DNA from 4 places in the Pseudomonas sp. S2_F03 genome. Region 3 is predicted to be linked to each of the others. Evidence: predicted binding sites of a transcription regulator. Region 3 holds the regulator's gene; each other region holds the start of a gene.
What was found. The regulator FliA, encoded in region 3, starts transcription of late flagellar genes. The targets are predictions, from matches to a motif close to CTAAAGTTTNNNNNNNNNNNGCCGNTAA.

Region 1: AB4N76_RS09630 (methyl-accepting chemotaxis protein) is a predicted target of FliA. The motif match lies at 3,105-3,132, and genes of this name have one in related genera.
Region 2: AB4N76_RS08020 (flagellar protein MotY) is a predicted target of FliA. The motif match lies at 5,420-5,447, and genes of this name have one in related genera.
Region 4: AB4N76_RS07015 (methyl-accepting chemotaxis protein) is a predicted target of FliA. The motif match lies at 5,546-5,573, and genes of this name have one in related genera.

What each region holds. Positions count from the first base shown of each region.
Region 1 is NZ_CP162759.1:2,031,259-2,038,466, forward strand. Features, by position in the region: gene AB4N76_RS09620 (NAD(P)/FAD-dependent oxidoreductase) at 1-627, shown strand, start outside; gene AB4N76_RS09625 (HvfA family oxazolone/thioamide-modified RiPP metallophore) at 955-1,353, shown strand; gene AB4N76_RS09630 (methyl-accepting chemotaxis protein) at 1,413-3,038, opposite strand; tRNA gene AB4N76_RS09635 (tRNA-Pro) at 3,211-3,287, opposite strand; tRNA gene AB4N76_RS09640 (tRNA-Lys) at 3,384-3,459, opposite strand; tRNA gene AB4N76_RS09645 (tRNA-Pro) at 3,465-3,541, opposite strand; tRNA gene AB4N76_RS09650 (tRNA-Asn) at 3,551-3,626, opposite strand; partial or broken gene clpB (ATP-dependent chaperone ClpB) at 3,925-6,488, opposite strand; partial or broken gene pgeF (peptidoglycan editing factor PgeF) at 6,785-7,208, opposite strand, start outside.
Region 2 is NZ_CP162759.1:1,680,907-1,688,114, reverse strand. Features, by position in the region: gene AB4N76_RS08055 (molybdopterin oxidoreductase family protein) at 1-1,139, shown strand, start outside; gene grxD (Grx4 family monothiol glutaredoxin) at 1,237-1,578, shown strand; gene bfr (bacterioferritin) at 1,750-2,226, opposite strand; gene AB4N76_RS08040 (bacterioferritin-associated ferredoxin) at 2,426-2,644, opposite strand; gene AB4N76_RS08035 (peroxiredoxin) at 2,957-3,559, shown strand; gene rnt (ribonuclease T) at 3,633-4,310, opposite strand; gene pyrC (dihydroorotase) at 4,307-5,353, opposite strand; gene AB4N76_RS08020 (flagellar protein MotY) at 5,512-6,417, shown strand; gene AB4N76_RS08015 (argininosuccinate synthase) at 6,547-7,208, shown strand, end outside.
Region 3 is NZ_CP162759.1:4,741,624-4,748,831, reverse strand. Features, by position in the region: gene AB4N76_RS22180 (chemotaxis protein CheA) at 1-177, opposite strand, end outside; gene AB4N76_RS22175 (protein phosphatase CheZ) at 233-1,021, opposite strand; gene AB4N76_RS22170 (chemotaxis response regulator CheY) at 1,044-1,415, opposite strand; gene fliA (RNA polymerase sigma factor FliA) at 1,583-2,323, opposite strand; gene fleN (flagellar synthesis regulator FleN) at 2,320-3,150, opposite strand; gene flhF (flagellar biosynthesis protein FlhF) at 3,267-4,601, opposite strand; gene flhA (flagellar biosynthesis protein FlhA) at 4,613-6,742, opposite strand; gene flhB (flagellar biosynthesis protein FlhB) at 6,992-7,208, opposite strand, start outside.
Region 4 is NZ_CP162759.1:1,445,544-1,452,751, forward strand. Features, by position in the region: gene AB4N76_RS06990 (glycerophosphodiester phosphodiesterase) at 1-949, shown strand, start outside; gene AB4N76_RS06995 (PepSY domain-containing protein) at 1,098-1,403, shown strand; gene AB4N76_RS07000 (GAF domain-containing sensor histidine kinase) at 1,529-2,707, shown strand; gene AB4N76_RS07005 (hypothetical protein) at 2,724-3,086, opposite strand; gene AB4N76_RS07010 (hypothetical protein) at 3,266-3,694, opposite strand; gene AB4N76_RS07015 (methyl-accepting chemotaxis protein) at 3,806-5,431, opposite strand; gene AB4N76_RS07020 (transporter) at 5,855-6,877, shown strand; gene AB4N76_RS07025 (inorganic phosphate transporter) at 7,147-7,208, shown strand, end outside.

The DNA of each region.
Region 1 (7,208 bases), 2.7 Mb from region 3:
CGTATCGGTGGGCCTGTGCATAAAACCCTGGAGAAACTCGGGGTCAATGTGATGACCAATGCGGCGGTCAGTGAAGTGACGGCCGACAGCCTGATCACCGCCGATGGCAAAGTGATCAACGCCAGCCTGAAAGTCTGGGCGGCGGGCATTCGCGCACCGGGTTTCCTCAAGGACATCGACGGCCTGGAAACCAACCGCATCAATCAACTGCAGGTACTGCCGACCCTGCAAACCACGCGCGACGAGAACATCTTCGCCTTCGGTGACTGCGCGGCCTGCCCGCAACCGGGCACTGACCGTAATGTGCCGCCGCGAGCACAGGCAGCGCACCAGCAAGCTTCGTTGCTGGCCAAATCGCTGAAGCTGCGTATCGAAGGCAAGGCATTGCCGACGTACAAGTACACCGATTACGGCTCATTGATCTCGCTGTCGCGTTTTTCGGCTGTGGGTAACTTGATGGGTAACCTGACCGGCAGCGTGATGCTGGAAGGCTGGCTGGCGCGGATGTTTTACGTGTCGCTGTACCGCATGCACCAGATGGCGCTGTATGGCGCGTTCCGCACGGCGATGCTGATGCTGGGCAGCAAGATTGGTCGCGGGACTGAGCCTCGGCTCAAGCTGCACTAAAGTTTCCGGCGTCAGCCAGGGCCTCATCGCGGGCAAGCCACGCTCCCACAATTGATCTGTGCACGACGCAGATCCAATGTAGGAGCGTGGCTTGCCTGCGATGCAGGCGCCTCGGTCTAACCGGCGAACACTTCTGTGTCTCACTGTATCTGCCCCCGCGATTTGCCCCTTCGCTTACAAACTCCCCCCTTGCGCGACACAGTAGCGATACACCCATCCCGCTAAATGGCCACACCCGAGCAAGGCACCCCGCCTGCACTGGTTATCGCCGCACTCACGTGGCGTCCTTTATCGAACGGTTGTGTCGCGCAACCCAGGAGATTTGAAATGTCCCGTACCACCAAAAACACTATCGGTTTGCTTGTCGCTGTTTTGGCCGGTGGCATGATGTTGACCGGCACCGTATTCGCTTCGCAGCCGCTGACTCAAGGCTATCTGCTGGCTTCGGCCGAACAGGTGGTGAAAACCCCTGAGGGCAAATGTGGTGAAGGCAAGTGTGGCGATGCGTCGATGGCCAAGACCGACACCGATGGCGACGGCAAGGTATCCCGCGCGGAATTCCAGAAAGTTGCGCCGAAGTCCAACTTCGACAAGATCGACACCAACCACGATGGCTTCATCGACGAGAAAGAGGCTTACGACAACGTGAAAGCCAACTTCGAAGCGAACGGCAAGAAAATGCCAAAAGGCTTGTTCGAGCACCTGAAAGACCAAGACGGCGCCTAAGCCTTCGAGTACCCAGCCCCGCTCTCCAACGAGAAGCGGGGCTTTTTTGTCTGGCGGATTTACACCTGGAAGCGCTGTACCAAGCCCTGCAGAGCGTTGGCCAATTTTGACAACTCATGACTGGAGGCGCTGGTCTGATCGGCGCCGGTGGAGGAACGCACCGACAGATCACGAATGTTCACCAGGTTGCGGTCCACCTCGCGGGCCACTTGCGCTTGTTCTTCGGCGGCGCTGGCGATCACCAGATTACGTTCGTGAATTTCATGGACCGAGGCAGTGATGGTCTGCAGCGCGTCACCTGCCCGCTCCGCCAGGACCCGCGTGCTGGCAGCACGGGAAGCACTGGCGTTCATCGAGTCCAGCGCCAGGCTCGAACCATTGCGCATGCCTTGGACCATTTGCTCGATTTCCTGGGTCGATTGCTGCGTGCGATGCGCCAGCGCACGCACTTCATCGGCCACGACCGCAAAACCGCGTCCGCTTTCACCCGCGCGCGCCGCCTCAATCGCCGCGTTGAGCGCCAACAGGTTGGTTTGCTCGGCGATAGCCCGAATCACATCCAGCACTTTGCCGATGTCCTGAGACTGGTTGGCCAAGGACTGCACCAACTCACCGGTATGCTGCACGTCATTGGCCAAGGCGCTGATGGCACTCGCGGTTTCGCTGACCCGCTCCTGCCCCAGATGCGCCGATTCGCTGGACTGACGGGTGGCATCGGAGGTCGACACCGCGTTGCGCGCAACTTCTTCCACGGCGATGGTCATTTGATTGACCGCTGTGGCGGCCTGCTCAATCTCGTTGTTCTGTTGTTGCAGACCTTGAGTGCTATCAAGCGTGACGGCGTTCAACTCATCCGCCGCGGTGGCCAGTTGCGTGGCCGAACCGCTGATGGCTTGCAGGGTTTCGCGCAAATTGCGCTGCATCGTCGCCAGGGCTTTGAGCAAGCGGCTGACTTCGTCATTGCCATGGGTTTCGATAGGCCGGGTCAAATCGCCTCGCGCCACACTTTCCGCTGCGGTCAGGGCTTCGTTCAATGGACGGACGATGCTGCGGGTCAGCAACATTGCCAGGCCGACGGTGGCCAGCGCCGCCAATGCGATGAACAGGCTGACGATCGTTCGCGACGTGTCGTAATGCGCTGCGGACTTCTCACTCTCAGTTGCAACTTGTTTGGCGAACAGGTCGGCCAAGTCATTAAGCTGCTTGCCGGAGCCGTCGACCACGGTTTTCATGTCGATCAGCAACAGTTTGGTCAGTTCGTCATGGCGACCTTGCTCGGCAAGGGTGAAAGACTGGGCAATGCCTGTGCGATAGGCCGCGAAAGTGGTTTTGAACTGGTCATACAAGACCTGGCCTTCGGGGGTGTCGACCAACTTGTCGTAAGTCGCGATTTTCTCGCTCAGTTCTTTGTTTCGGGTGTCCATTTGTCCGCGGTAGACCGGAATGTTTTTCGGGTCTTGGTCCAGGGCCATGCGCAATGAAATGGTACGAATGCGCAGCATCAACTCGCGGATCTCGTCCCCACCGCGAATACTCGGCAGCCATTGCTTCTCCACTGCCACCTCACTGTCGCGAATGCTCGACATCTGCCCCAGCGCAAATACGCCGAGCAAAGCGACCAACACAGCGATCAGGGCAAACCCCAGCGCTGCTCGAGGAGCAATATTCAACTGACGAAGCAACATAACGAACGCCCTTTTTCTTGTAATGACTTGGATAAGGGGCAGTTACGGCAGGACCCCGTCGCTTGGCTATCGGCAAGTTGTACGATGACTTGAAGGGAATTGCATTTTCGGCAGACAAAAAAACGGCAGACAAAAAAAATCCCCGTATCTTTCGATACGAGGATTTTTAATATGGTCGGGGTAAGGGGATTCGAACTCCTGACATCCTGCTCCCAAAGCAGGCGCGCTACCGGACTGCGCTATACCCCGGTAAAAAAAAGGCGACCTTTGCAAGTCGCCTTCTTCGATCAGCGCTTTTGGCCTCTGATCTTAAGATTCGATTCCAGCGTTAACTGGTTTCAAAAATGGTGGGTCGTGTGGGATTCGAACCTACGACCAATTGGTTAAAAGCCAACTGCTCTACCAACTGAGCTAACGACCCAAAAATGGTCGGGGTAAGGGGATTCGAACTCCTGACATCCTGCTCCCAAAGCAGGCGCGCTACCGGACTGCGCTATACCCCGGTTTGAAATTGGCTCCGTGACCAGGACTCGAACCTGGGACCCAATGATTAACAGTCATTTGCTCTACCGACTGAGCTATCACGGAACTACATATTTCAATTTACAACGGTGAAGCTTTTGCGTTCTCTTCGACCCGTTCGCATCGCTGCGTTCGTGTGTCTGAGGCGCGCTATTCTACAATCTTAAGCACCTCTGTCAACCCCCTAAATTGCTTTCAAGTTAATGATTTGCAACTTATTTCAGATTTCCGCTTGGGGAGCAGAAACCCTTCCGGGTGACTTACTGCGGGGCGCACTTTACAAGCCTTTTCCTTAGAGTTCAACAGCCTGGCGAAAAAAAGGCCTCGCAATGCGAGGCCTCGTCAGTTTTGTTGCCAGGATGGATCAGACGAATACGATTTCGTCGTTTTCCACCACACCCTTGGCGGTATCGCCGGGCATGAAGCGACCCGACAGAATCAGCTGAGCCAGCGGGTTCTCGATCCAGCGCTGAATCGCTCGTTTGAGCGGACGTGCGCCGTACACCGGGTCGTAACCCACCGCGATCAGCTTATCCATGGCCTCAGGGCTCAGATCAGCTTGAGCTCGCGCTCGGTCAGGCGACTGCGCAGGCGACCCAACTGGATCTCGGTAATGCCCGCGATCTGATCCCGCGCCAGCGGCTCGAAGATCACCACTTCGTCGACCCGGTTAATGAACTCCGGCCGGAAGTGGCTGGAAATCGCATCCATCACCGCCGCACGCTGCGCCTCACGATCACCGACCAGTTCCTGGATCTGCACCGAGCCCAGGTTGGAGGTCATGACGATCACGGTATTCTTGAAGTCCACCGTGCGGCCATGGCTGTCGGTCAAGCGACCATCTTCCAGCACTTGCAGCAAGATGTTGAACACATCCGGGTGGGCCTTCTCGACCTCATCCAGGAGGATCACCGAGTAAGGCTTGCGACGCACCGCCTCGGTCAGGTAACCGCCCTCCTCGTAGCCTACGTATCCTGGTGGCGCACCGATCAGTCGGGCCACGGAATGTTTCTCCATGAACTCGGACATGTCGATTCGCACCATGGCCTCTTCCGTATCAAAGAGGAACTCGGCCAACGCCTTGCACAGCTCGGTTTTACCGACACCGGTCGGGCCGAGGAACATGAACGAACCGCTCGGGCGATTCGGGTCGGACAACCCGGCCCGGGAACGCCGCACGGCGTTGGAGACCGCGACCACGGCTTCGTCCTGACCGATCACACGCTGGTGCAACAGGCTTTCCATCTTCATCAGCTTGTCGCGCTCGCCTTCGAGCATTTTCGACACCGGAATGCCGGTCCACTTCGACACGACTTCAGCGATCTCTTCTTCGGTCACCTTGCTGCGCAGCAACTGGTTCTCGCTTTTACCGTGCTGATCGACCATTTGCAGGCTGCGCTCCAGGTCCGGGATCACCCCGTACTGCAGCTCGGCCATGCGGTTCAGGTCACCTTTACGGCGCGCGGTTTCCAGTTCCTGACGGGACTGTTCGATTTTCTGCTGGATCTGCGCAGAGCCCTGGACTTCGGCTTTTTCCGAGTTCCAGATTTCTTCGAGGTCCGAGTACTCACGCTCATGACGCGCGATTTCTTCCTGGAGTTTTTCCAGGCGTTTCATCGCCGCTTCATCGCTTTCTTTTTTCAGCGCCTGGGATTCCACCTTCAACTGAATCAGGCGACGCTCCAGACGATCCAGTACTTCCGGCTTGGAGTCGATCTCCATACGAATTCGGCTGGCCGCTTCGTCGATCAGGTCGATGGCCTTGTCCGGCAACTGGCGGTCGGTGATGTAGCGATGACTGAGCTTGGCCGCAGCGATGATCGCGCCGTCGGTAATCGCCACTTTGTGGTGAACCTCGTAACGCTCTTTCAGGCCACGCAGAATGGCGATGGTGTCTTCCTCGCTCGGTTCGTCCACCAGTACTTTCTGGAAGCGCCGCTCAAGGGCTGCGTCCTTCTCTATATATTGGCGGTACTCATTGAGCGTGGTCGCACCGACGCAATGCAGTTCACCGCGAGCCAGCGCAGGCTTGAGCATATTGCCCGCATCCATCGAGCCTTCGCCTTTACCGGCGCCGACCATGGTGTGCAGTTCGTCGATGAACAGAATGATCTGCCCTTCCTGCTTCGACAGCTCGTTGAGCAGCGACTTCAGGCGCTCTTCAAACTCACCGCGATACTTGGCACCGGCAATCAGCGCCCCCATGTCGAGGGACAGCAGGCGCTTGCCCTTCAGGCCATCCGGCACTTCACCATTAATGATGCGCTGGGCCAGACCTTCGGCAATGGCGGTTTTACCCACGCCAGGTTCACCGATCAGTACCGGGTTGTTCTTGGTACGGCGTTGCAGGACCTGAATGGTCCGGCGAATTTCGTCGTCTCGGCCGATCACCGGGTCGAGCTTGCCTTCTTCGGCGCGCTTGGTCAGGTCGACGGTGTACTTATCCAGCGCCTGGCGCGATTCCTCGTGGTTGGCATCGTTGACCGCTTCGCCACCACGCAGGTTGTTGATCGCGTTTTCCAGGGCTTTCTTGCTCACGCCCTGACCCAGCAGCAATTTGCCGAGCTTGCTGTTCTCGTCCATGGCGGCCAGCAGCACCAGTTCGCTGGAGATGAACTGATCGCCCTTCTGTTGGGCCAGGCGATCAGCCTGATTGAGCAGGCGCGCCAAGTCCTGCGACATGTTCACGTCGCCGGTCGGGTTCTGGATTTTCGGCAGTTGATCGAGCTCTTTGGTCAGCTCTTTGCGCAAACTGTTGACGTCGAAACCGACCTGCATCAGCAGGGGTTTGATCGAACCACCCTGCTGTTCAAGCATGGCTTGCATCAAGTGCGCCGGCTCAATGCCGGAATGGTCAAGGCCGACGGCCAGAGATTGGGCGTCGGATAGTGCTAACTGCAATTTGCTGGTTAAACGATCTATACGCATGGGTCACCTTCCTTTTGAGCAGGCCGGACCTATAAAACATCCTGAATGAAGAAACCTGCCAGATACCGTTATAGATGCGGTCGATTCTGGGAGTTTCAAGCGTCGTGACGTTGATGCAGATCAGAGAAGTCTAGCGTTCGTGCCCGGTCTCACGAATACGTTCCTCTTTTGACGAGTGGCGGTTGTCGTCAGGCAAGGCGCCGCAACGAGTCATCGCCCGCTATGGCGAGAAGCGGCAACGCAGCATGACGGCAACAGACGCCGTCAAAAAGGAACAGTATTCGTGAGACCGGGCACTACAGCCAGATAAGGGAGGCGAATCGGCCGGTGCGGGGACTGCGACGGTAAGAAAAGAAGCGTGGATCGGTCACCGTGCAGAAACCGCCACCATAAACAGCCGTGACACCGCGAGTAGCCAGACGCAAACGCGCCAGCTCATAGATGTCAGCCATAAATTTGCCAGCATTGGCACTCGGCACAAAGGCTTTGGCGGCTTCCGGCAATTGCTCAACGAAGGTTTCGCGCACTTCCGGGCCGACTTCAAAGGCTTGCGGGCCGATGGCCGGGCCAAGCCAGACCAGTACGTCGGCGGGCGGCACGTCCAGGCTGTCGAGCGTCGCTTCGAGCACACCCGCCGCCAATCCACGCCAACCGGCATGGGCCGCCGCCACGCGGAGTGCCGGCGCGGTCGCAAAACAGCGCAGGTAAACAGTCGGCGGT
Region 2 (7,208 bases), 3.1 Mb from region 3:
CCGGCAACCTTGATCGGGTCGGTGGCGCACTGTGCACCGAACCGGCGGTGGACTTGGTGGCCTCCACCTCGGGCGGGCACTTCAATCAATGGCAGAGCCGCGTGTCCGGTCGTCCAGAGTACGCCGGTGAGTTGCCGGTGTCGGCGCTCGCCGAAGAGATGCTCACCGAAGGGGAAGGGCAGGTGCGTGCGCTCATCACGGTCGCCGGTAATCCGGTGTTGTCCACGCCCAATGGCCGGCAGCTGGAGCAAGCGCTGGACGGTCTGGAGTTCATGGTCAGCGTCGACTTGTACATCAACGAAACCACGCGCTATGCCGACCTGATCCTGCCGTCGACGTCTGCCCTGGAAAACGATCACTACGACACAACGTTCAACATGTTCGCGGTGCGCAACGTGACACGCTTCAATCGCGCGATTCTGGCCAAGCCCGAAGGTGCCTTGCATGACTGGGAGATCTTTGTCGGTCTGGCCAAGGCATTTGCCGCCAGGACCGGCAAGGAACTGAAGCCGACCATCGCGCCTGCGCAAATGATCGACCGTGGATTGCGCATGGGGCTGTATGGCGATGCTTCGGCACAGAAACTGTCACTGGCAACCTTGTTCGATCATCCGCATGGGGTGGATTTGGGTGCGCTGAAGTCCAACCTGGCGCCGCGCCTGAAAACCGCCAATCAGCACGTGCAGGCAGCTCCGGCACCGATCCTTGCCGACCTGGCACGTTTCGCCGCGCTGCAAGCACCGGCAGCCGATGAATTGCTGATGATTGGCCGCCGTCATGTGCGCAGCAACAACTCGTGGATGCACAACTATCACCGACTGGTGAAGGGTAAGCCGCGGCATCAATTGCTGATGCACCCGGACGACCTGGCCAGTCGCGGGCTCAACGATGGGCAGCGTGTGCGGGTCAGCTCGCGGGTCGGCATGATCGAAGTGGAAGTGGTCGCCAGCCTGGACATGATGAAAGGCGTGGTCAGCCTGCCTCACGGCTGGGGCCACGCACGGCCGGGTGTGCAGATGACGATCGCCAGCGGTCAACCGGGTTCCAGCGCCAACGATCTGACTGACGAGTGTCAGCTCGACGAGCTGTCGGGGAATGCGGCGTTGAACGGCGTACCGGTGACAGTGGCAGCGGCGTGATCGTGTCTGTCGGGGAGGCCGAGCATGGCGCTCGGGTTTCCGTTACAATGCGCCACCGTGCCGACCTCTGAGTCGGAAAGTTCAGCCGAGGTGCTCCATGGATATCATCGAAACGATTAAAGAGCAGATTGCTAACAACACCATTCTGCTTTACATGAAAGGTTCGCCGAATGCCCCGCAGTGTGGCTTCTCCGCGAAAGCCGCACAGGCCGTGATGGCATGTGGCGAAAAGTTTGCGTACGTGGATATCCTGCAGAACCCGGAAATCCGCGCGAACCTGCCAAAGTACGCCAACTGGCCAACTTTCCCGCAACTGTGGGTGGGTGGCGAGCTGGTGGGTGGTAGCGACATCATGACTGAAATGGCTGCTGACGGTTCGTTGCAGACCACGATCAAAGCCGCTGTTGAAGCAGCAGCTGCCAACAAGACCGAAGCCTGATTCGGTCTCTGTAGGAGCAAAGCTTGCTCGCGATACAGGCGCCGCGGTTTAGCAAGAACACCGCGTCATCGTTCATCGCTGGCAAACCATGCTCCTACAGGGCATAAAAAAGCCCCGCCTCTATAAAAGAGTGCGGGGCTTTTTATTGTCTCGCGTTTAGCGGGCGCTAACTTACTCGTCTTCGCCCATCTGCGATTGCAGATAGTTCTCAAGACCGACTTTATCGATCAGGCCCAATTGGGTTTCCAGCCAGTCGATATGTTCTTCTTCGGATTCAAGAATGTCTTCGAGCAGTTCGCGGCTACCGAAGTCGCCAACGGTTTCGCAATGAGCGATAGCGACTTTCAGGTCGGCATGGCCGATGCGTTCAATACGCAGGTCACACTCAAGCATTTCCTTGGTGTGCTCGCCGATGTGCAGCTTGCCCAAGTCCTGGACGTTCGGCAGGCCTTCAAGGAACAGGATGCGCTTGATCAGCTTGTCCGCGTGCTTCATCTCGTCGATGGATTCGTGGTACTCGTGCTTGCCCAGCTTGTTCAGGCCCCAATCTTCGTACATGCGCGCATGCAAAAAGTATTGATTGATTGCGACCAGCTCATTGGCAAGAATTTTGTTGAGATGCTGGATGACTGTAACGTCGCCTTTCATGATGGGATCCTGCCCTAAGTAGCTGTCTATAAAGCAAGAGTTTGAGCCGCGCATGTAAGAGTGTCAAACCTAAGTTATTGAAACTTATATGAAAATTAATCGGAATAAGAATGTTTGTGTTCCGCGTCTAGAGCGTAAGCGGTTGATTTTCAGGCATAAAAAAACCGGACTTTAAGTCCGGTTCTTTGAAATGGGGTATTTACGCGGCAGTAAATTCGACAGGGAAGGGAATGGCTGCCTGGGCCGATTGCAATTTGGTCAGGGTTTCACGCACCACTTCCTTTGCAAGGCAGGCGCATTTGCCGCATTGGCTGGCAACGCCGGTGGCCTGACGGACTTCTTTGTAGCTGCAGCAACCCTCATAGATTGCATCGCGGATTTGACCGTCGGTGACGCCAGTGCAGAGGCAGACATACATAAGTGAAAACCGTCGTTGGTTGTGACTCAATTGCGATGGATCTTAATGTTAACGAGAATGATTGTCAAAGTGCTTTCTGAAAGCTTCACGTTATAAGCGCACGTGACCGACGAACGGTTTTTGCCTGGCAATCTGCCAGTCACTGACATGACTGGAAATTGGACGCTCCTGCAAAATCCGTTGAGGACAGCTCAAATACGCCGTGTATGATGTGCGGTCCTTGCGAAGGGGATCGTGTCACAGGGCTGTCGCCTGAGGGTGGCAGGCTGATGCGAATCCAGTTCTTCACGTTAATAGACCAGGAGATATCCAATGAGCGTACTCGTAGGCAAACAAGCCCCGGACTTCACCGTTCCAGCCGTCCTCGGCAATGGCGAAATCGTAGACAGCTTCACCCTGTCGTCGGCCATCAAAGGCAAATACGGCCTGGTGTTCTTCTACCCACTGGACTTCACCTTCGTTTGCCCGTCCGAGCTGATCGCTCTGGACAACCGCATGGCTGACTTCAAGTCCCGCAACGTTGAAGTGATCGCCGTGTCCATCGACTCGCACTTCACCCACAACGCCTGGCGTAACACCCCGGTAAACAACGGTGGTATCGGCGAAGTTCGTTACACCATGGCTGCCGACATCAAGCACGAGATCGCCAAGGCCTACGACGTTGAGTCCGAAGGTGGCGTGGCTTTCCGTGGCGCGTTCCTGATCGACGACAAAGGCGTTGTCCGTTCGCAGATCATCAACGACCTGCCGCTGGGCCGTAACATCGAAGAGCTGGTCCGTCTGGTCGACGCTCTGCAATTCCACGAAGAGCACGGCGAAGTTTGCCCTGCCAACTGGAAAAAAGGCGACAAAGGCATGACCGCTTCGACCGAAGGCGTTGCGGCTTACCTGACCGAGAACGCTGCTGCGCTGTAAGGCAGGTTCGAGGCATAAAAAAACCGGCCCTTGAGGCCGGTTTTTTTATGCGCGGGATAAACCTGACGACAGATCAGTCGTTGAAGTCTTCCCAGCCGCCCATTTCTTTCCAGCGATTGACGATGCCGCAGAACAGCTCGGCCGTCTTCTCGGTGTCGTAGCGAGCTGAATGAGCCTCACGACCGTCGAAGTCGATATCCGCCGCCTGGCAAGCCTTGGCCAGTACGGTTTGACCGTAAGCCAGACCGGCAAGGGTGGCGGTGTCGAAGCTGGAGAATGGATGAAACGGGTTACGTTTCATGTCCAGGCGTGCGACCGCTGCGTTGAGGAAGCCCAGGTCAAAGCTGCTGTTGTGCCCAACCAGAATCGCCCGTTTGCAACTGTTGGCTTTCAGGGCCTTGCGGATGCCACGAAAGATATCGGTGAGTGCAGCTTCTTCGCTCACCGCCATGCGCAGCGGATGATCGAGCTTGATCCCGGTGAACTCCAGCGCGGCGGCTTCGATGTTCGCGCCTTCAAACGGCTCTACACGAAAGAAGTAAGTGTGGTCGGGGTACACAAACCCTTTGTCATCCATCGCGATGGTAGTTGCAGCAATTTCCAGCAGGGCATCGGTGGCCGAGTTGAAACCACCGGTTTCTACGTCGACGACAACTGGCAGGTAGCCACGGAATCTGGCTGCCATCGGATGACGAGGACCGCCTCCGCCGCCTTGACCGTCCTGTTCGTCGTCGAAATGGTCTTCACTCACGCGTGTTCCTCCAGCAGGCGCCAGCGCAGTTTTTCACCGGCGCGCAGCGGGATAACAGTCAGCTCGCCAAATGGCAGGCTGGATGGGGCGGTCCACTCTTCGCGGACCAAAGTAATGCGGTCGGTGTTCGCTGGCAGGCCATAGAAGCGCGGGCCGTTGAGGCTGGCGAACGCTTCGAGCTTGTCCAGCGCATTGCGCTGTTCGAACGCTTCGGCGTACATCTCGATCGCAGCAAAAGCGGTGTAGCAACCGGCGCAACCGCAAGCGGCTTCTTTGGCGTGCTGGGCGTGTGGCGCCGAGTCGGTGCCGAGGAAGAACTTTTCGCTGCCGCTGGTGGCGGCGTCGAGCAGGGCTTCCTGATGCGTATTGCGCTTGAGGATCGGCAGGCAATAGAAGTGCGGCCGGATTCCGCCCACCAGCATGTGGTTGCGGTTGTACAGCAGGTGATGCGCGGTGATGGTTGCGCCGACGTTGGCCGAAGCCTCGTTGACGAACTGCGCGGCGTCGGCTGTGGTGATGTGTTCGAACACCACTTTGAGCGTCGGGAAACGCTCGACCACACGGCGCATGTGCTCATCGATGAAGATTTTTTCGCGGTCGAACACGTCGACATCGCCACGGGTGACTTCGCCGTGAATCAGCAACGGCATCCCGACTTCGGCCATGGCCTCAAGTGCAGGGAAAATCTTGTCGATGCTGGTGACGCCAGAGTCCGAATTTGTGGTCGCGCCGGCCGGGTACAGCTTGGCGGCGTACACGAAACCGCTGGCCTTGGCCTCGCGAATTTCTTCGGGCTGGGTGCGGTCGGTCAGGTAGAGCACCATCAACGGTTCAAAACGACTGCCGGCCGGGCGTGCAGCGAGAATCCGCTGGCGATAGCCGTCGGCTTCAGCGGCGTTGCGCACCGGAGGTACCAGGTTGGGCATGATGATCGCGCGACCAAAGGTGCGCGCGACATCCGCAACGGTATTGGTCAACACGGCACCATCGCGAAGATGAATGTGCCAGTCGTCGGGACGCAGCAGGGTCAGGCGGTCGGACATGAGGGGATTCCAGGCGGGTCAAACTCAGGGGAATGCTACCGGAAAAGACTCTTGCAGGCACTCGCTATCAAGTTTTGCAGGAACGTACCGATATGAACTACGTAGCCGTAAACACGCGTGTGTCGGTCTTTTTGTTGCAGAAGCCAGTGGAGCCTCCCGTGCGCCAGCGTTATTTAGCCTTGCTCAGTGTGTTTGCCAGCCTTCCTGCGATGGCGCTCACTTTCCAGACCCGTCTGGAGAATATTGAGTGGACGGTCGAAGGGGACAAGTTCGAATGTCGCCTGATTCAGCCGATCACCGATTTCGGGTCGGGTGAATTCGTTCGCCGTGCCGGCGAGCAGGCGACGTTTCGTCTGAAAGCCTACAACGCGATGATCGGCGGTGGTTCGGCGACCTTGCTGGCGGCTGCGGCACCCTGGCAACCAGGACGCGGCGACATCAACCTGGGCTCCGTGCGGATCGGCAGCGGCAACGTGCTGTTCAACAGCTCGCAAGCTCAGGCCGGGCGCTTGATCAGTGGGCTCATCGATGGCCGTAGTCCGGTAGTCCGGCACTCCTCCGGCGATGGCCGGGTGTCGGAAGTGCGTCTGTTGCCGGTCAAGTTCAGCAAGGCATTCAACGACTACCAAGGCTGCGTGGCGAACCTGCTGCCAAAGAATTTCGAACAGGTTAAACAGTCCGAAGTCGGCTTCCCGGGTGAGAGCATCGATCTTGATCCACAGGCCAAGGCCAAGTTGCAGGTGATGCTGGAGTTCATGAAGGCTGATCCGTCGGTCAATCACATTGAGCTCGACGGGCACTCCGACAACAGCGGTAATCGCCTGACCAACCGTGAGCTCTCACGCCGCCGCGCGTTGGCGGTGATGGACTTTTTCAAGGCCAACGGTATCCAGGAGTCGCAGATAACCCTGCGCTTCCACGGCGAGCGTTACCCTGTGGCGCCGAACACCAGTGCCACCAATCGGGCGAAGAATCGCCGGGTCGCGGTACGTCTGGAGCGTGTGGCACCGACCGATAAAGTCGCGCCTCAAATCGCATCAGGCACGCCGGCGGCCACTTCCTGACTTGCCGGTCATCGTCGCGCTCTCGACAGATTCTGTCGCTTCGTCGTCATAAGCTGTCGCGCCTCTGTAAATTGTCCCGTTTGAGCGGTAGACTTCCCGGCTTTCCGTAGAACCCCGTGGAGTGATGGCATGGCGGACGTAAACAAGGTCGTTCTGGCGTATTCCGGCGGCCTGGACACTTCGGTGATCCTCAAGTGGCTGCAGGATACTTATAACTGTGAAGTCGTGACCTTCACCGCTGACCTGGGTCAGGGCGAAGAGGTCGAACCTGCACGCGCCAAGGCACAGGCCATGGGCGTCAAAGAGATCTACATCGACGACTTGCGCGAAGAATTCGTACGCGATTTCGTTTTCCCGATGTTCCGCGCCAACACCGTTTACGAAGGCGAGTACCTGCTGGGTACTTCCATCGCTCGCCCGTTGATCGCCAAACGCCTGATCGAAATCGCCAACGAAACCGGCGCTGACGCCATTTCCCATGGCGCCACCGGCAAGGGTAACGACCAGGTTCGTTTCGAACTGGGTGCGTACGCCTTGAAGCCAGGCGTGAAAGTGATCGCTCCGTGGCGCGAATGGGACCTGCTGTCGCGTGAAAAGCTGATGGATTACGCTGAAAAGCACAACATCCCGATCGAGCGCCACGGCAAGAAAAAATCCCCGTACTCGATGGATGCCAACCTGCTGCACATCTCCTATGAAGGCGGCGTGCTGGAAGACACCTGGACCGAGCACGAAGAAGACATGTGGAAATGGACCGTCTCCCCGGAGAACGCTCCAGACAAGCCTCAGTA
Region 3 (7,208 bases):
CTGGAGGAAGCCGGCGCCCCCTTTTACAGTGTGAAAACCGCGAAAAATTGCATTGAGCAAGTCCGCATCATCCGGTCGGCTCTCAAGCTCGACCAGCTGTTCGGACAGTTGCTCTAGAATCTCGCCGGCCTCAACCAGGAAATCCTGAAGGATCTCTTCATCGGCGCCGAAGCTCATGTATGGGGTGCTCCTAACAGGTTTAAAAACCTAAAAAACCTAGAATGCTAAAACTCTAAAATCCCAGGCTGGATAGCAAATCGTCCACATCGTCCTGACCGGACACAACGTCTTCTCTTTTATCGGCATGAATCTGCGGACCTTCACCCTGAGAGAGATGTTTTTGCGGATCTTTTTCAGCCAGCATCGATTCACGGTCATGTTCGATACCCGCAAAGCGGTCTACCTGGCTGGCCATGAGTACGAGCTTGAGCAAATTGCTTTCAACTTCGGTGACCAATTGGGTCACACGCTTGATGACCTGACCGGTGAGGTCCTGGTAATCCTGAGCCAGCAGGATGTCGTTGAGGTTGCTCGACACCATGCGGTTGTCTTCGATACTGCGAGTCAGAAAACCGTCGACCCGACGGGCCAGTTCACGAAACTCTTCAGCCCCGACTTCACGACGCATGAACCGGCTCCAGTCGGTGCTCAACGCCTGGGCTTCTTCGCTCAGGTTGTTGACCAGCGGCGTGGCGCTTTCCACCAGGTCCATGGTGCGGTTGGCCGCGGCCTCGGTGAGCTTGACCACATACCCCAGGCGCTCGGTGGCGTCCGTGATCTGTGACACTTCCTCGGCTTGCGGCATGTTCGGGTCAATCTGGAAGTTGACGATCGCGCTGTGCAGCTCGCGAGTGAGCTTGCCCACTTCCTGATACAGGCCGCGGTCACGGGTCTGATTGAGCTCATGGATCAGTTGCACAGCTTCGCCGAACCTGCCTTTTTCAAGGCTGGCGACCAGTTCGACGGCGTGTTTTTTCAGGGTCGATTCAAAATCGCCCAGTGAAGATTCTTTATGCTCCATAGCTCCCCCGTGGCGCAGTGGATCAACCGATGCGTTCGAAAATCTTCTCGATTTTTTCTTTCAACGCCTGGGCCGTGAAGGGTTTGACCACGTAGCCGTTTACACCGGCCTGGGCTGCTTCAATGATCTGCTCGCGCTTGGCTTCAGCGGTCACCATCAGCACCGGCAGGTGCTTGAGCTTTTCATCGGCGCGCACGTGACGCAGCAAGTCGATACCGGTCATGCCAGGCATGTTCCAGTCCGTTACCAGAAAGTCGATGCTCCCGCTGTTGAGAACCGGAATGGCAGTAGTGCCATCGTCGGCCTCGACCGTGTTGGTGAACCCAAGGTCACGCAACAGGTTTTTTATGATCCGCCGCATCGTTGAGAAGTCATCAACGATGAGGATTTTCATGTTCTTGTCCAATTCGACCTCCAAGCAGTCTTAAACGCGCCCAGCACCTGGACGCGCCATTTCAATCAATCCGGCAATGCATTCGATGACTGTCTGGAGCACAACAGATCGCAACCGGTGCCGTTCAAAACCGCACCAGCCACGTTCGCAGTGTCCCCACACTGCCTTCAGCGCGCTCGCCACTCCCCCAAACGCCCCCGCAAGCGGGCCGCGCACTGGCTGTGTAACTGGCTGACCCGCGATTCGCTGACCCCCAGGACCTCACCGATTTCCTTGAGATTCAACTCTTCGTCGTAGTACAGCGCCAACACCAGTCGCTCGCGCTCCGGCAAATTGGCAATCGCGTCCGCCAGCGCCGCCTGGAAGCGTTCATCTTCCAGATCGCGTGACGGTTCGAGATGAGCACTCGCGCCATCCTCGTGCAGCCCTTCGTGTTCGCCGTCTTGCAACAGATCGTCGAAACTGAATAGGCGGCTGCCCAGGGTGTCGTTCAAAATCCCGTAATAATCGTCGAGACTCAATTGGAGTTCGGCCGCAACCTCGTGATCTTTAGCGTCACGGCCGGTTTTAGCTTCAATAGAGCGAATTGCGTCACTGACCATGCGGGTATTTCGGTGGACCGAACGTGGCGCCCAGTCCCCCTTGCGCACTTCATCGAGCATTGCGCCGCGGATTCGTATGCCCGCGTACGTCTCGAAACTCGCGCCTTTGCTGGCGTCGTATTTGGTCGATACTTCCAGCAGGCCGATCATCCCGGCCTGAATCAAATCTTCAACCTGCACACTGGCTGGCAGACGCGCCAGCAAGTGGTAAGCAATGCGTTTGACCAGTGGCGCGTAACGCTCGATCAGCTCGTACTGCGCGTCACGCGCCGACTTCTTGTAGAGGTTGTAGCCACTGGCTGTCATAGGACGGGTCCTGCGGTCTGTTGCACGAGGCGCTCGACGAAAAACTCCAGGTGCCCACGCGGGTTGGCAGGCAACGGCCAGGTATCGACCTTCTGAGCGATGGCCTTGAACGCCAGGGCACACTTGGAACGCGGGAAGGCTTCGTACACGGCGCGCTGTTTCTGCACGGCCTTGCGCACACTTTCGTCGTAAGGCACCGCGCCGACGTATTGCAGGGCGACGTCGAGGAAGCGATCGGTGACTTTGGTCAACTTGGCGAACAGGTTGCGACCTTCTTGCGGGCTCTGGGCCATGTTGGCCAGGACACGGAAGCGGTTCATGCCGTAATCGCGGTTGAGCAATTTGATCAGCGCGTAGGCGTCAGTGATCGAGGTGGGCTCATCGCAGACCACCAGCAATACTTCCTGGGCCGCTCGAACAAAACTGACTACCGAGTCACCAATACCTGCAGCGGTGTCGATGACCAGTACGTCGAGGTTGTCGCCAATATCACTGAACGCCTGGATCAGGCCGGCGTGTTGCGCCGGGCTCAGGTGAACCATGCTCTGTGTACCGGACGCCGCCGGAACGATTCGAATACCGCCCGGCCCTTGCAACAGAACGTCGCGCAGCTCGCAGCGGCCTTCGATCACGTCGGCCAGGGTACGTTTGGGTGTCAGTCCCAGCAGGACGTCAACGTTCGCCAGGCCCAGGTCAGCGTCCAACAGCATGACGCGACGGCCGAGCTCAGCCAGGGCCAGCGACAAATTCACTGACACGTTAGTCTTGCCGACGCCACCCTTGCCGCCGGTCACCGCGATCACCTGTACGGGATGCATGCTGCCCATGTTATTTCTTTACCTTGTCTTGCATAGACGGAGGCCACATTACTGGCTGCGCGTTCGCAATTGGAACAATGCATGGCAGACCATCGATGTAGGTACAAAAACTGTTCATTACTACCTTAGCCAACCTGCTTGGTCGGGCTGTGGTAAATATCAGCGAACATGTCAGCCATGGCTTCTTCGCTGGGTTCTTCCTGCATTTGTACGCTGACGGCACGGCTGACCAGTTGATGACGACGCGGCAGATGCAAATCATCCGGAATCCGCGGACCGTCAGTCAGGTAGGCCACCGGTAACTCATGACTGATCGCCAGGCTTAACACCTCGCCCAGACTTGCCGTTTCATCCAGTTTAGTCAGGATGCAGCCAGCGAGCCCGCAGCGCTTGTAACTGTGATAAGCGGCTGTTAGAACCTGTTTCTGGCTGGTGGTTGCCAATACCAGATAATTTTTTGATTTGATGCCACGTCCGGCCAGGCTTTCAAGCTGCATGCGCAGTGCCGGATCGCTGGCCTGAAGGCCCGCGGTATCGATCAGCACTACGCGTTTGCGCAGCAGCGGCTCCAGTGCCTGAACCAGGGACTGGCCCGGGTCGACGTGGGTTACCGACACATTGAGGATACGCCCCAACGTCTTGAGCTGCTCCTGGGCACCGATGCGGAAGCTGTCCATGCTCACCAGCGCGATGTTCTGCGCGCCATACTTGAGCACGTAACGGGCCGCGAGCTTGGCCAGCGTGGTGGTCTTGCCCATGCCGGCAGGACCGACCATGGCAATCACACCGCCCTCTTCCAGTGGTTCGACTTCCGGCGTGGCAATCATCCGCGCCAGGTGCGCCAGCAACATGCGCCAGGCCTGACGGGGCTCATCGATGTCGGGAACCATCGCCAGCAAATCGCGGGACAACGGGCCGGACAAGCCGATGCGTTGCAGGCGACGCCACAGATTGGCCTGGGCCGGACGGCTGCCTTGCAGTTGATTCCAGGCCAGCGAGCCGAGCTGCACTTCCATCAGTTCGCGCAGGCTGTTGAGTTCGAAACGCATCGAGTCGAACGCACGCGGATCCACGCCGCCCGCGGCAGGTGCCGGTGCTGGCGCAGCGCGACGCGGCTCGGCGTAGGTCGGCTCGATCAGCGGCTCGGCGGCGGTCAGCGGCAGACCGGCGAACAGCTGGCGATTGGTGGTCTTGTCGCCGTCAGTTTCGCCATCGCCACGCAGGCTCAGTTCGGCCTGGGCGGTGACGATCCGCGACTGGGTCTTGCGCAGCTCATCCTCGAGTTCCATGTTCGGAACACGCGGGGCCAGCGCCGACAACTTGTAATCCAGGGCAGCCGTCAGCTCGACACCACCGGCGATCCGGCGATTGCCAATAATGGCCGCATCGGCGCCCAGCTCATCACGAACCAGTTTCATGGCCTGACGCATATCGGCGGCGAAAAAACGCTTAACTTGCATAAACCACTACCTCAGCCGTTGGGCCCTACTGTCGCAACGATGGTCACTTGCTTGTTGTCAGGGATTTCCTGATAAGCCAACACATGCAAACCCGGGACTGCCAGTCGGCCAAATCGCGACAACATTGCGCGAACCGGACCGGCCACCAGCAGAATCACCGGTTGACCTTGCATTTCCTGACGCTGCGCCGCATCGATCAACGAGCGCTGCAGCTTCTCCGCCATGCTTGGCTCCAGCAGAACACCCTCTTCCGAGCCTTGTCCTGCCTTCTGAAGACTATTGAGCAATATCTGTTCCAACCTTGGCTCCAGAGTGATCACTGGTAGCTCGGAGTCAGTGCCTACAATGCTTTGCACGATTGCGCGCGATACGCCGACGCGCACTGCGGCCACCAATGCGGCAGTATCTTGACTCTTGGCCGCATTGTTGGCGATCGCTTCGGCGATGCTGCGAATATCGCGCACGGGCACCTGTTCGGCCAGCAGCGCCTGCAACACCTTGAGCAGTTGCGACAGCGAAACCACGCCCGGCACCAATTCCTCGGCCAGTTTAGGCGAGCTTTTGGCCAGCAACTGCATCAGTTGCTGGACTTCTTCGTGACCGATCAGTTCGCTGGAGTGCTTGTACAGAATCTGGTTCAAGTGGGTTGCCACGACCGTACTGGCATCGACCACGGTGTACCCGAGCGATTGCGCCTGGGCCCGCTGGCTGATTTCGATCCAGACCGCCTCCAGGCCAAATGCCGGATCTTTGGCAGTTATGCCATTAAGCGTACCGTAAACCTGCCCCGGGTTGATCGCCAGTTCGCGATCCGGATAAATCTCCGCCTCGGCCAGGATCACCCCCATCAACGTCAGGCGATAGGCACTCGGCGCCAGATCGAGGTTGTCACGGATATGCACGGTCGGCATCAGGAAGCCCAGATCCTGGGACAGCTTCTTGCGTACGCCCTTGATCCGCGCCAGCAACTGACCACCCTGATTGCGGTCCACCAGCGGGATCAAGCGGTAGCCGACTTCAAGGCCAATCATGTCGATTGGGGTGACGTCATCCCAGCCAAGCTCTTTGGTTTCCATGGCGCGGGCCGGCGAAGGCAGCAGTTCCTGCTGACGCTTGACCTCTTGCAGCGCCTGAACCTTGACCACGTTCTGTTTTTTCCAGAACAGGTAGGCACCACCGGCGGCGACGGCGGCCATGCTCAAGAACGAGAAGTGCGGCATGCCGGGCACCAGGCCCATCACCGCCATCAAGCCAGCGGCCACCGCCAACGCTTTGGGCGAGGCGAACATCTGGCGGTTGATTTGCTTGCCCATGTCTTCCGAACCGGAAGCACGGGTCACCATGATCGCCGCAGCGGTGGACAACAGCAGTGATGGCAATTGCGCCACCAAACCGTCACCGATGGTCAGCAGCGCGTAAACCTTGCCTGCGTCGGCAAATGACATGTTGTGCTGGAAGATACCAACCGCCATGCCGCCGATCAGGTTGATGAACAGAATCAGCAGGCCGGCGATGGCGTCACCGCGCACGAACTTACTGGCACCGTCCATGGAACCGTAGAACTCGGCCTCCTGAGCGACTTCCATCCGGCGCAGCTTGGCCTGGTTCTGATCGATCAGGCCGGCATTGAGGTCGGCGTCGATCGCCATTTGTTTGCCGGGCATCGCATCGAGGGTGAATCGCGCACTTACCTCGGAAATCCGCCCGGCGCCCTTGGTCACCACGACGAAGTTGATAATCATCAAAATCGCGAACACTACGATACCGACCACGTAGTTACCGCCGATCACCACCTCACCGAAGGCCTGGATCACCTTACCGGCGGCAGCATGACCGTCCTGGCCGTGGAGCATCACCACTCGCGTCGAGGCCACGTTCAGCGCCAGCCGCAACAGCGTCGCCACCAGCAGAATGGTCGGGAACACCGCAAAATCCAGCGGCCGCAAGGCGTAGACGCAGACCAGCAACACGACGATGGACAGCGCAATGTTGAACGTGAAGAACACGTCCAGCAGGAACGGCGGCACCGGCAGCATCATCATGGCCAGCATGACCAGCAGCAGCAACGGCACGCCCAGATTGCCCCGACTTAAGTCGGCAACGTTTGTGCGGGCACTGTTGAGTAACTGAGAGCGATCCACCGGTTTTCCCCGTTCCTTTAAAGCAAACTTTTGACGCCTGAAGCAGGCGCAGGGCGGCTACTGCAAGAAGCCTTCCAACTTTTGCAAAGGTCGTAAATAGAGGGGTTTATTAGGGTTTGTAGCAGCTGCCGAGCCTGCGAGGCTGCGTCCGAGGACGGAGTCCTCGCAAAGCCTTACGACTGCTTCGCCCGAGCGCGGACCGAGCCGGACGCAGCCTCGCAAGCTCGGCAGCTGCTACAGGCGTAGGGATCAGGAATCGCGGCGCAGATCCGGTGGAATCGGCAGATCATCCTTGAGCGGTTCCGGCGGCTTGCCCTTGCCTGCGCGGTGCTGGCGGATCTGGTAGACGTAGGCCAGGACTTGGGCGACCGCCAGGTACAGCCCGCCGGGAATTTCCTGCTCAAGCTCGGTGGAGTGATAGATCGAACGCGCCAGGGCTGGCGATTCGAGCAGCAGCACCTCGTTG
Region 4 (7,208 bases), 3.1 Mb from region 3:
CTACAAACTGGCGCGCGACCTGGGGGCCGATTATCTGGAGATGGACCTGCAACGCAGCAAGGACGGCGTGCTGTTTGTGCTGCACGACAACAATCTGCAACGCACCACCGACGTTGCCGGCAAGTTCCCGGATCGCAAGGACAGCCCCGCCAACGCGTTCACCATGGCCGAGTTGAAAACCCTCGACGCCGGCAGCTGGTTCAACAGCGCTTACCCGGATCGTGCGCGTCCTTCCTACGCGGGTCTGAAAATTCTGACGCTGGACGAAATCATCGACATTGCCCAGGGCAACCCACTGCACAAACCCGGCCTGTACATCGAGACCAAAGAGCCAAAGCAATTCCCCGGTATTGAGCGCGACCTCAAGGACAAATTGCAGGACCGTGGCTGGCTGAGCCCGGCCGGTTCGAAACTGGCGAAAAGTGATCTGGCCGTCGGCCAGGGCAAAGGCAAAGTCGTGTTGCAGACCTTCGAGAAGAGCAGCCTCGAACTGCTGCAAAAGGAAATGCCGAAGGTGCCGAAAATTCTGCTGTTGTGGGTCGGCGAAGGCAGTATCGAGCCCAAATCCAAGGTGACGTTCGCCGAATCCGGCGATAAGGACAAAGCCACTTACTACGCCAGACAAGAGCCGAAGGATAAAGCCGAATTCCAGCAATGGGTCGAGTACGCCAAGGCTCAGGGCGCTATCGGCACCGGCCCTTCCGCCGCGCTGACCCAAGGGGGCGACCAGAGCTACTCGGACCTGGTGAAACCGTGGATGAACCAATACACCCACGATCAGGGCATGCTGGTGCACGTGTACACCATTGATGATGCGCTGGATTACCAGAAGGTGATGGATGCCGGGGTGGATGGGATCTTTACTAACCGGGCCAGTGAGTTGTTGAAGTTCTACAAGCGGCCGGCAGCGGGGACTGTTGCGCAGTTGCTGCAGAATAACGGTTACTGATTCGGGACCGCGGTGCGGCTATCGCGGGCAAGCCTCGCTCCCACAGGGATTGTGCAACCCCGCGATGGCTTTCTGGAATTAAGGATGAGTTAAGTTGCCACCGTTAATCTGGCGCCACTTAAACAGCTCAACCCAAGGAAAGATCTTCATGAAAACCCTGACTGCCCTGTTCACCGCCGCTGCCCTGACCCTCACCGCTGGCCTGGTCCAGGCCGATGTCCGCGTCGACCAGATCCCTGAACTGGTCAAAAGCGGCAAGATCAAGCCACTGGAAGAAATGAACCAGGCAGCGCTGAAACTGCACCCGGGCGCGACCATCACCGACACGGATCTGGACAACCACTTCAACGGCTACGAATACGAAGTTGAACTGCGTACCGCCGACGGCGTGGAGTGGGATGTGGATTTCGATGCCGCGACCGGCAAAGTCCTGAGCAACAAACAAGACAAGTAATCGCCCCGCAAAAGCCGCACGATTTACCAATCGTGCGGCTTTTTTGCGTCTGCAATTCAGACTACGCCAACACATCGTCGGCCCGCTAGAATCTGTCCACGGTGTTCAAACAGAGATTGATTGAAATGGGCCAAACAGCGGCAGCAGACATCGCCTTGATCGGCAGGATCAGCGCCGTACCGGCCATCCTTCAAGTGGTCCGCGAGTTGACCGGCCTGCGCTTCGCCGCGGTGGCGCGCGTGACGGAGGACTCCTGGACGGCGTGCGCCGTGCTCGACCAACTGAACTTCGGTTTGCAGGTCGGCGGTGAACTGGAGGTCACCACGACCCTTTGCCACGAAATTCGTCAGGCCCGCCAGTCGGTGGTGATCGACAAGGCCAGCGAAGACCCGCGCTACCGCGATCACCACACGCCGCGTATTTATCAGTTCGAAAGCTACATCTCCGTGCCGATCTTCCGTACCGACGGACGCTTCTTCGGCACCCTCTGCGCACTTGATCCTCTGCCCGCTCAGCTAAAATCCAGCACGATCCAAAGCACCATGGAATCCTTCGCGCGCATGCTGGCACTGCAAATCGAGGTCGAAGAAAACCAGCAACACACCGAGTTGGCGCTGAAGCAGGAGCGTGAAAACTCGCAACAGCGCGATCGGTTTATCGCCGTGCTCGGCCATGACTTGCGCAACCCGTTGTTCGCCATCAGTGCCGGTGCCGAAATGCTCCTGCGCAAACTGCCTGACCCGGCGAACCAGCAACGGGTCCAGCACATTCTGACCAGTGCCCAACGCGCAACTCGACTGGTCGATGACGTGCTGGATTTCGCTCGCGGTTCCTTTGGCCTGGGCATTCCGGTGAACATCGCACCGTGCGCGGATCTGGATGCGGCTTTACGGCATGTGATTTCCGAAGTTCAGAGTGTTCACCCGGACCGCGTCATAAAATTTTCCATCGGCGATTTACACAACGTCCCGTGCGATCGCGAGCGGGTCGCCCAGTTGCTGTCCAATCTGGTGGCGAACGCGGTAGTCCACGGCGATCCCCAAGGTCCGGTCGAGGTCAATGCGCAGACCAACGATGGACACTTCGTACTGAGCGTAAAAAATCAGGGACTGATTGCCGAGGACGCATTGGCGTATCTGTTCCGCCCCTACTCGCGACCGGCCAGCGATACTCCGCAGACCGGCCTCGGGTTGGGTTTGTACATTGCCAGTCAGATCGCGCAGTCCCACGGTGGAAAACTGGACGTGGTCTCGACCGCGCTACAGGGTACGACGTTTACCTTCACACTGGCTTTGGCACTGTGACGACAACATCAACGCATCAGGCCTCGTTGGCGTGACTCACTGACGATTGACTGTTGAACACCTCGACCTTGGCTCGGAAGGAACTTGATGTAGAGGTAGTGCCATCCAGATGCTTGATCGCGTAGTGAACGTCTTTCGAGCCAGTTACTCTAGCCAGCGCCTCTTTGTCCAAATCAATGTGTACAGGAAAGAAATCACCTTCCCGATAGCGGTGAGTGGCAACCACGATGTCGCCGAACAACACAGTGATTACTTCGCCTATTTCAAAATCTTCCCGCGCCGGGATGATGACCTTGGGTATCAATGGGTCTGCCTGATCAACGTGTAAAACGACTACCTGACCACCGACAACTGACATTGGGCTCAAAATTTCGCTCATCTCAAAGCTCCTCGTAAATTGGGTGCATGTTCAGTCCGAAAATGCATACCAAGGCTTATCAAGCGCTGAGGATAAACTCCTGTCTACTGTCAGAAATTACAGGTAGCCGTTGGTAGCCGCTTACCGAGAACAGGCAATCGAAGGGCATCTGACCGCCCCGGTCATGCAACACTCATCCTCTAGACGGACGTACTGACCAGCGAACCCGACGTGCTGGAATCGGCATCCTGTAACGCCTGCAACAACGCCGCCGTCGCCGTCTGCAATGAACCCGCCGTGGTCGCAATCTGCGACTGAGCCGCCGCGACATCAGCGGCTTTGGCGTCTGCATCCTCCTGTTTCGCCTGGGCCGCTTGCAGCTGTTGCTGTTGTTCCTGCATCTGCTTTTGCAGCTCGGCGATTTGCTTGCGCAAGGTTTTCACCGCATCGGATTCTTCGCTGCTGCTGGAACTGCTGTCGCTCGACGCGGGAGCGCCGCCGTCGGCCAGTTTAGTGTCGTCGGAAGGCGTGGCGGTGACGGAGGTGTCTGCGGCGGGAGCGCTGATCGAGGTTTTGCTGGTGGAGGTGGTGAGGGTCTGGTTGATGGATACAGAGGTGATGCTGACCATGGGAATTATCCAATGTGGGTGCTGGGTATCTCCCTCATCGACAAGTTCAGGCCGGATTTGAGATCGACTGTGTACCGACTCGGTAAGCGAGCCGGTACACATTCAGTGCCGCTAAGCGCTCAACCGCGCCGTCACTTCATTCAACTGCGACGATACGCTGTTCAGGTTGTGGCTGGCCGCCTCGGTGCGTTGCACGTTGTCCAGATTGGTACTGGCGATGCTGGTGATTTCCGTGAGGTTGCGCGAGATGTCCTCGGCGACCGATGTCTGCTCTTCGGCGGCGGTGGCGATCTGGCGGTTCATGTCGCGAATCGCTTCGACGGCTTGGGTGATCCGCTCCAGCATCGCGCCGGCTTCGGTCACTTGCTGCACGCTTTCCTCACTGCGTGACTGGCCGCTTTCGATGGCCTGCGCCGCGTCGACCGCACCGGTTTGCACAGTCTGGATGATTTGGTTGATCTCGATGATCGACGCTGCCGTGCGCTGGGCCAGGCTGCGCACTTCATCGGCGACCACCGCAAAACCACGCCCGGCTTCACCGGCACGGGCCGCTTCAATGGCGGCGTTGAGCGCCAGCAGGTTGGTCTGTTCGGCGATGCCGCGAATCACTTCCAGCACCTTGCCGATGCGGCCGCTGTCGGTTTCCAACTGACGAATGACCGTAGCGGTATTGGCGATTTCGCCACGCATTTGAGTGATGGTGCGGATGGTGCCCTGCATGACTTTTTCGCCCTGCTGCGCGGACTGGTCAGCGTCGTCGGCAGCCCGTGCGGCATCGGCGGCGTGGCGGGCGACTTCTTGCGCGGTGGCGGACATTTCGTTCATTGCCGTGGCCACCTGATCGGTGCGGTTGAACTGCTCGTTGGTGCCGCCCGCCATGAGGCCGGCAATCGAATTCAGTTCACCGCTGGCACTGTCCAGATCCTTGGCGCTGCGCTGCAAATGGCTGAAGGTTTCGGCGAGGAAATCGCGCAAGGTGTTGGCCGCGACCGCCAGTTTGCCCAACTCATCCTGGCGGGTACTGGCCACACGCTCGGCAATTTTTCCCCGGCTGAGTTGCGCCACGTATTCGATCAGTTTGCGAATCGGTTCGACCAGGTTGCGGTTGACCAGCCACAGGCTCAACAGCCCGATCAACAGGCCCGAGACGAGCATCACGATGATCCCCAGCAACACGGTGCGCTCAGCCTCGGCACTGATCTGCTTCGACTGTTCGCTGCCCTGCTTGCGCAACTCGGCGACCAATTCGCTCATCTGGTCACTGGCTGCGCGGTCCACACCTTTCACCGCGGTGTCGCCAGCGGTGGGGTCGGCACCGGCGGCCACATAGGCATCACGACCCTTTTGATAGGCGGCCCCGAGCAGGCGGTGTTCATCACGCAGGCGTTCGATGCGAGTCTTGAGCTGCGGTTCGATGCCCTTCTGCCCGGCCAGTTCGCCGAGGATGCTTTGCACATCGCGCTGACGGTCTTCGAATTGCTTCCAGTATTTGTCCAGGTCCGCCGGTTGCTTGCCACGCAGCAAGACGTTTTTCCATTCCTGGACCTGCACCTTGAATTGCAGGTTGGCTTCATCGATCAACTGGGAAGTGTGCAACGGGCCGTCGATCAGGTTCGCGTAGCGCTGAACGCCGCTGGAAAGGAAATGAAAGCAGGCCAGGGCGATCAACAGCATCGCAAAGAGGCTGCCGCTCAACAGGGCGAGAATTTGCGCTCTCAAGGACTTTTGCAAAAGCATCGAAGGGTACTCATGACAGGAATTAGGCACGCCCCGGTAAGGCGTGAAAGGTGTCCGGACTTCCTTGTCTGCGACGTCGGCTGACGGCCGAAGGCGCGCAACTTAACCCAAGCGTAATCGGCGTGCCAGAGCGGTTCTTTAATCAAATCCGACCGTTGGCAGAGCCACTATTTCGCCTTCACCGCCCTGTCACAAAACCGTCAAAAATCCTTGCGATGATGCGGCTCAAGTGAACCTGTAAAACCCGCCGTAACGCGATCCTGTAGCCGCTGGCGAAGCCTGCGTTCGGCTGCGAAGCAGTCGTGTAATCAGGCAATGCGTTGTGTCAGCAAGCCCGCGTGCTCAGGTTTGACGACTGCTTCGCAGCCGAACGCAGGCTTCGCCAGCTGCTACATGGAGCGGCATACCCCCTTGCGAGCACTCATGAACCACAGCATCGACCACAGCCATCGCGACACCGATCTGTTCGGCCTGCTCTACGGTTTCAGCTTTCGTCCCGGTGAACGTGGTCGGGAAATTGATTCGGCCAAGGCGCTGCACTACCTGCAACAGCCCGAGGACGACGAACAATTTCTCTGGTTGCACTTGAACCTGGCTCACGCCGCGTGCGAGCGCTGGATGAAAAGCCATCTGGAGTTGCCGGAGGAGTTTTTCGAAGCCTTGCATGAAGGCTCCCGGTCGACCCGCATAGAGCATGTGGACTCGGCCTTGCTGGCGGTGGTCAACGATGTGGTGTTCAACCTCAGCAGCATGGTTTCCTCGGATGTCTCGACGCTGTGGGTGTGTGCCCGCAGCCGGCTGATCATCAGCGCGCGCCTGCAACCGCTGCACTCGGTGGATAAGTTGCGGTCCTCGGTGAAGGCCGGTGAATGTTTTCGCTCGCCGCTGGAATTGCTCGTGCATCTGCTGCGCGACCAAGGCGAAGTGCTGACGCAAATCGTGCGCAAGACCAGCCAGAGTGTCGATCAGATCGAAGATGAGTTGCTCTCTTCACGCCTGTCGACCAACCGCGCTGAACTGGGTGCCAACCGCCGGGTGCTGGTGCGTTTGCAACGTCTGCTGGCGCTGGAACCGGGTTCGCTGTTGCGCCTGCTCAATCGGCCGCCGCAATGGTTGCAGAAGGAGGACGTCAAGGAGCTGCGCAAGTCCACCGAAGAGTTCGCCCTGATCATCAACGACCTCACGGCGCTGGGTGAGCGGATCAAGCTGTTGCAGGAAGAAATCGCCGCCAACCTCAACGAACAGAGCAACCGCACCCTGTTTACCCTGACCGTGGTCACGGTGCTCGCGTTGCCGATCAACATCATTGCCGGTTTCTTTGGCATGAACGTCGGCGGAGTGCCGCTGTCGGGCGACCCCGAAGGGTTCTGGATTCTGGTGGCGCTGGTGGCGACGTTTACCGTGATCGCCGGGCGCTGGGCCTTTCGCAAGCGCCAGGATTACTGAGCCCCCGAGACCTGTAGCAGCTGGCGAAGCCTGCGTCCGGCTGCGCAGCAGTCGTAAAATCAGTCACTGCGGTCTTTCAGGTAAAACGTGTGCTCAGGATTTACGACTGCTGCGCAGCCGGACGCCGGCTTCGCCAGCTGCTACAGGGTAGCGCGGTGAATTCTGATTAACGGATACGCAAAAACCCCAAACCCTGACCTGAAGCAGTCTCCCTGTAACAATTAGCAACGACTATCACTGACACACCTCCCTCCTCAGGATTGTCAGTCATGGCTACTCCTTCCTACCCAACCGATGCCCAGGCTTCCGCCAGCAGCGGTAAACCCCAACT